2 linked regions of the Phyllobacterium zundukense genome follow. The protein of the gene in region 1 interacts with the protein of each later gene in a pairwise test. Links are inferred from orthologs where the notes say so. Each region holds a gene or a part of one and is shown on either strand. Other genes may lie near its edges. The genes, in order: leuS and ligA.

Region 1 (3,459 bases):
TCAGGTGCAGTTCGATATCCGGGAAATCAGCACGCAGATAAGGCCACTTCAGTTGCGCCTCCTGCACACGATTTTCACCGAAGACACGTTGACCGGCATCGAGAACGGGCCGGATAGCGTCCGCGTCGAAGGTTTTCGAAACTGCCACAAGCGTCACGGAGCCCTTTGGACGGTTGGCCTCAGCCTCCGCCTTGCTGATTGCGTTGCGAACGGCAAAAAGTTGATCAACGGCATTGGGCATGGCGCAGTTAAGTCCTATTTATGGTACACGAGCCTGTTTTCGCGGCTTCATTCAGCTTCAAATGGTTGACGGTCTTACCAATCCATGGTGAAGGTCCCGCCATCGCTATCCTTTGCAAGAGAATCCCGTTCATGGCAACCGAACGATACAATCCACGTGTAGCCGAAAAGCATTGGCAGAAGGTTTGGGATGACGCCAAGCTGTTCGAAACACCCAATGACGATCCGCGCGATCCGTATTATGTGCTTGAGATGTTCCCCTATCCGTCGGGGCGCATCCATATGGGCCATGTGCGCAACTATGCCATGGGCGATGTCGTGGCGCGCTACAAGCGTGCCAAGGGGTTCAATGTCCTCCATCCGATGGGATGGGATGCTTTCGGCATGCCTGCGGAAAACGCGGCGATGCAGAACAAGGTTCATCCAAAGACCTGGACCTACCAGAACATCGAGACCATGCGCAGCCAGCTCAAATCCATGGGGCTGTCACTCGACTGGTCACGTGAATTCGCCACCTGCGATGTCGAATATTATCACCGCCAGCAGATGCTGTTCCTCGATTTTGTCGAGAAGGGTCTGGTGACGCGCAAATCCTCCAAGGTCAATTGGGACCCGGAGGACATGACAGTTCTCGCCAACGAGCAGGTAATCGATGGCCGCGGCTGGCGCTCCGGTGCGCTGGTCGAGCAGCGCGAGCTGACGCAATGGTTTTTCAAGATCACCGACTTCAACGAGGAATTGCTGAGCGCGCTCGATGATCTCGATCAGTGGCCGGACAAGGTGCGCCTGATGCAGCGCAACTGGATCGGCAAGTCTGAAGGCATGCTGGTCCGTTGGGCACTGGACGAAAAGTCGCACGCTGGCGGCGAAAATGAGATCGAGGTTTACACGACGCGTCCCGATACGCTCTTCGGTGCGTCGTTCATCGCGATTGCTGCGGATCATCCACTGGCGAAGAAAGCTGCCGAGACCAATGCGGCATTGGCGGAATTCAACGAGGAATGCCGCCATGCGGGTACTTCGGTGGTTGCGCTGGAAACGGCCGAGAAGAAGGGTTTCGATACCGGTCTGCGTGTGGCGCACCCGTTCGATCCGGACTGGAAGCTGCCGGTCTATGTCGCCAATTTCGTGTTGATGGATTACGGCACAGGGGCGATTTTCGGTTGCCCATCCGGCGATCAGCGCGATCTCGATTTCGCCAACAAATATGGTCTGCCGGTTGTGGCTGTCGTCATGCCCAAGGATGCTGACGCGGCAACGTTCCAGATCACCGAAACGGCCTATGCCGATGATGGCGTGATGATCAATTCGGGTTTCCTCGATGGCCTGTCTCCGGCCGAGGCGTTTGAAGAAGTGGCAAACCGTCTGGAGAAACAGACGATCGGCAACCGGCCGCAAGGCGAGCGCAAGGTGAATTTCCGCCTGCGCGACTGGGGTATTTCGCGCCAGCGCTACTGGGGATGCCCAATCCCAATGATCCATTGCGATGATTGTGGGGTGGTTCCGGTTCCGAAGGCCGATCTGCCGGTGAAGCTGCCAGATGATGTCGAGTTCGACCGTCCGGGTAACCCGCTCGACCGTCATCCGACTTGGCGGCATGTCAATTGTCCGCAATGCGGCAAGGCTGCTCGGCGCGAGACCGACACGATGGATACGTTCGTCGATTCGTCGTGGTATTTCGCCCGCTTTACCGCGCCCTGGGAAAACGAGCCGACCGATCCAAAGGTCGCCAATCACTGGCTGCCGGTCGATCAGTATATTGGCGGTATCGAGCATGCGATCCTGCATCTCCTCTATTCGCGCTTCTTTACGCGCGCGATGAAGGTTGCCGGCCATCTCGATATCAGCGAGCCATTCAAGGGCCTGTTCACGCAGGGCATGGTCGTGCACGAAACCTACAAGGGCAAGGATGGCTGGGTCACGCCGGCGGAAGTGCGGCTTGAGGAAGTGGACGGCAAGCGCCGTGCTGTGCTGATCGATAGCGGCGAGGAAATCGAAATCGGCTCGATCGAAAAGATGTCGAAGTCGAAGAAGAATGTTGTTGATCCGGACGACATCATTGCTTCCTATGGCGCCGATACGGCGCGCTGGTTCATGCTGTCCGATTCTCCGCCCGAGCGTGACGTGATCTGGACGGAAGCCGGCGCCGAAGGCGCGCACCGCTTCGTGCAGCGCGTCTGGCGGCTGATCTCGGAGGCGGCGGAAGTCCTACAGACCGTTGACGCAGCCCCGGCTTTCGAGGGCGAAGCATTGCAGATTTCGAAGACCGCGCACAAGACGGTCAAGGCAGTCGGTGAGGATATCGAGAAACTGGCGTTCAACAAGGCGGTTGCGCGGCTTTACGAATTGGTGAACGTGCTTTCCGGTCCCTTGCAGAAAATTGCCGCTGGTGAAGCAGACAAGGCGACCATCGCGGCCTGCCGCGAGGCGACCAACATGCTGCTCGCCATGATTGCACCGATGATGCCGCATTTGGCCGAGGAGTGCTGGAAAGCGCTGAATGGCAGCGGTCTGGTGGCGCATCACGAGTGGCCGGCATACAACGAGACGTTGATCGTCGAGAACGATGTGACCATGCCTGTGCAGATCAACGGCAAGAAGCGTGGTGATTTGACAATTGCCCGCGATGCGGATCAATTGACGGTCGAAAAAGCCGCCCTCGCGCTTGATTTCGTCAAGGCTGCGTTGAACGGCAATCCGCCGAAGAAAGTCATCATTGTACCGCAGAGGATCATCAATGTCGTTGCCTGATCGTTTTCAGTGGGGTCTGGGTTCCAGGCGTCTGTTGTCCGTCTGCGTTATTGGAATGGCCCTGATCGCAGGGGGATGCCAGGTCCGCCCGCTTTATTCCGATCCCAGCCCGGTTGGGAGCACCGGTGCAGGCTTGACCGGCAGCGTTCGTTCGAAGCTTGCGACCATCACGGTCAGTCAGCCCGGTTCCCGCGAAGCGCAGGAAGTGCGCAATAATCTGATCTTCCTGTTTGCCGGCGGGGCAGGCGAGCCGGCTAACCCGGTCTATTCGATGCAGCTCAGCGTCATCCCGCAGAACTTGTCGCTGATGCTGGTGCAGAATGCGACCAATGACAAATCGGGCCAGCCAACGGCGGGCTCGGTCCGCATGACGGGTAACTATGTCCTGACGCGCCTGTCCGATGGTCAGGTCGTAGGCAGGGGAACCCGGCTTGTTACGGCCGACTACGATGCGCCGAGACAGCGATT
Region 2 (3,247 bases), 990 kb from region 1 along the record:
AGGAAATCGCTCGCATGCTTGCCGGTGCGAGCGTTACCGACGAAGCACGCGCCGCGGCTGTGCGCCTGTTACGCGAAAACGCTGCTGCCGCTTCCTGAGCGACCGAGGCCCGTGAACGCGCGGTCTTGACGGCATTCCCGATGCCCTTTTGAAAAAGGCGTAGTAGCCAACTAAAATGGCCGCAACCAATGGCCCGACGTGCAGCCAGGCACTCGCCTCCGGCTTCACGCTAAGAACAAGAACGGGAGGCAGGATGATAAAAAGCCAGAACCAATAATTCACCAAGATGCTGGAATCGCTTTCTCTTCCGCCAAAGGATGGATAACGTTGAACAGATGACAATGAGCAACAATTAGACATTAGACATGGCAGACAATCCCGTAGAACACCTGAGCGAGGCGGAAGCCGCCGAGGAGCTTGGCCGTCTCGCAGCCGAGATTGCCCAGCACGACTACCGCTACAATACCGAAGATGCACCGATCATCTCGGATGCGGCGTACGATGCGCTGCGGCGGCGCAACCTCGCCATCGAGCAGCGCTTTCCACATTTGAGGCGCGAGGATTCGCCCTCGAACAAGGTGGGTGCCAGTGTCTCGGAAAAGTTCGGCAAGGTCACGCACGTCGTGCCGATGCTCTCACTGGACAATGCATTCCACGACAGTGACGTCGAGGATTTCGTCGGCCGTATCCGGCGATTTCTCAAACTTGCTTCGGATGCGAAGATCGGAATCACGGCAGAACCCAAGATCGACGGCCTGTCGCTTTCATTGCGCTATGAACTCGGACGGCTGGTAACGGCGGCGACGCGCGGCGATGGCACTACCGGCGAGAACGTCACGCTCAATGCTCGCACGGTCGCGAGCATCCCGAATGTGCTGAGTGACAGCCCGCCTGATGTGCTCGAGGTACGCGGCGAGGTCTATATGAGCCATGCGGATTTTGCCGCGCTCAATGAGCGGCAGGCCAAAGAGGGCAAACAAATATTCGCCAATCCGCGCAACGCGGCGGCGGGCTCGTTGCGCCAGCTCGACGCAACGATCACCGCCTCGCGACCGCTGCAATTCTTCGCCTACGCCTGGGGTGAGGTCAGCGAGATGCCGGCCTCGACGCAAATGGGCATGGTCGACGCGTTCAGATCCTATGGCTTCCGCGTCAATCCGCTGATGCAGCGTTTCGAAACGGTCGAAGCGCTGGTGAAGCATTATCACCAGATCGAGGAACAACGTGCCTTGCTCGGCTATGACATCGACGGGGTAGTCTACAAGGTCGATGACCTCGCGCTGCAACAGCGGCTCGGTTTCGTCTCGCGCAGTCCGCGCTGGGCGATTGCGCACAAATTCCCGGCCGAACAGGCAATGACGATCCTCAGGGGCATCGATATTCAGGTTGGCCGCACCGGCGCGCTGACGCCGGTGGCGCGTCTTGAGCCGGTCACGGTCGGTGGCGTCGTCGTTACCAACGTGACGCTGCATAATGAGGACTACATCAAGGGCATCGGACAGAATGACCAACCCATCCGCGAGGGCCGCGACCTGCGTGTTGGCGACACGGTCGTGGTGCAGCGCGCCGGCGATGTCATTCCGCAGATCGTCGACATCGTTGCGGACAAACCGCGCGGGCCATCGGCCTATGTCTTCCCGGACACATGCCCGGCCTGCGGTTCCCACGCGGTGCGCGAGGAAGGCGAGGCGGTGCGGCGCTGCACCGGCGGGTTGATCTGCCCGGCGCAGGCGGTGGAGCGCATCCGCCATTTCGTTTCGCGCAATGCCTTCGACATCGAGGGCCTTGGCGAGAAGCAGGTGGAATTCTTCTTCAAGTCCGAAGATCCGGCGCTGCATATAGGCACGCCCGCCGATATATTCACGTTGAAGAAACGCCAGGCCAACTCCTTGACCAAGCTCGAAAACATTGATGGTTTCGGTGCGACCTCGGTGAAGAAGCTTTATGAAGCGATCGACGACCGGCGCGAAGTTTCTTTGAGCCGTTTTATTTTCGCGCTTGGCATTCGTCACGTCGGCGAGGTCAACGCCAAGCGGCTGGCAAAGGCCTATCGCTCCTATGAAGCGCTTGCCAATGCTGCAATGGCGGCGGTGCCGCCCAAGGACAGGGCCGACAAGGGCAATGACGCATGGCGTGAGTTGAACGAGGTTGAAGGTATCGGCAGCATCGTCGCGGAGGCGCTGGTCGACTTCTATGCCGAGGAGCACAATCGTGAGGCACTTGCGGCGCTTCTGGCCGAGGTGACACCACTCGACGAGGAAGTAAAAACGGTCAGCGACTCGCCGGTGGTAGGCAAGACCATTGTCTTCACCGGTTCGCTTGAACGCATGTCGCGCGACGAGGCCAAGGCCATGGCTGAGCGCTACGGCGCCAAGACGGCTGGTTCCGTTTCGAAGAAAACCGATCTCGTGGTTGCCGGTCCTGGTGCGGGCTCGAAACTTACGCAGGCGCAAAGTCTTGGCATAGAGGTCATTGATGAGGACGCCTGGTTCACACTGGTGGGCGCATGAGCGAAGTAGTTTTCAAAGGCTTTGGCGACAAGGCGCTGCCTTTTCTCAAGGCGCTGGATTTCCACCAGAACCGCGAATGGTTCCTGGAAAACAAGGACCTGTTCGAGGCGCATCTTTATGAACCACTCGGCGATCTGGTTGAGGATCTGCTGGTGCGCTTCGAGAGGGCCGGCCTGCCGTTCCGGGGGGACCGGAAGAAATCGCAATTCCGCATCAAGCGTGATACGCGTTTTGCCAAGGACAAGAGCCCCTATAACCGGCACCTGTCTGCGCTGTTGTCGCCCGATGGCAACAAATGGGCGGAGAGTGGCTGCTTCTACGTCTGCATTGGCCTTGAGGAATATCGTGGCTGCTATGCTGCCGTCGCCTGGTGGCAGCAGAAACCGGAACTACTCCTTGCCATGCGCAAGGCCATTGTCGAGAAGCCGGAAAAATACCGTGCCATGGTCAAAGCCTTGGCAAAGAACGGGCTGGAGATCAAAGACAACGACTGCTTGAAGCGCACGCCGCGAGGTTTTGAAGCGGTGACAGACCCGGACCTGATCGAGGCACTGCGCAACCGGAACTTCGTCGTCCGCTTCCCTATCGATCCCGCCAGCATCACATCGCCAAAGCTTGCCGATGATCTCCTCGACTTTGCCGTGAGGGCAAAGCCATTGATTGACTGGGGCAGGGCGATTGAAGGGACGCTGGTAGTCTGATCGCAGCTACTCGAGCCATTCGGTGACGAAAACATC

What was found.
Region 2: the proteins of leuS (region 1) and ligA interact in binary tests that used the Escherichia coli proteins (3 or more experiments, as listed by UniProt). The link is inferred for Phyllobacterium zundukense from one-to-one orthologs.

What each region holds. Positions count from the first base shown.
Region 1 is NZ_CP017940.1:41,171-44,629, forward strand. The notes cover bases 53-3,191. They hold leuS (leucine--tRNA ligase), read left to right. Parts: upstream 53-372; coding sequence 373-2,991; downstream 2,992-3,191. Other genes in these bases: BLM14_RS00180 (YggS family pyridoxal phosphate-dependent enzyme), read right to left, coding at 53-241; BLM14_RS00190 (hypothetical protein), read left to right, coding at 2,978-3,191. In the rest of the region: more of BLM14_RS00180, read right to left, coding at 1-52; more of BLM14_RS00190, read left to right, coding at 3,192-3,459.
Region 2 is NZ_CP017940.1:1,026,798-1,030,044, forward strand. What follows is about bases 11-2,937. They hold ligA (NAD-dependent DNA ligase LigA), read left to right. Parts: upstream 11-365; coding sequence 366-2,510; downstream 2,511-2,937. Other genes in these bases: recN (DNA repair protein RecN), read left to right, coding at 11-98; BLM14_RS04955 (DUF2461 domain-containing protein), read left to right, coding at 2,507-2,937. Outside these bases: more of recN, read left to right, coding at 1-10; more of BLM14_RS04955, read left to right, coding at 2,938-3,211; BLM14_RS04960 (cupin domain-containing protein), read right to left, coding at 3,218-3,247. UniProt on the Escherichia coli protein: DNA ligase that catalyzes the formation of phosphodiester linkages between 5'-phosphoryl and 3'-hydroxyl groups in double-stranded DNA using NAD as a coenzyme and as the energy source for the reaction.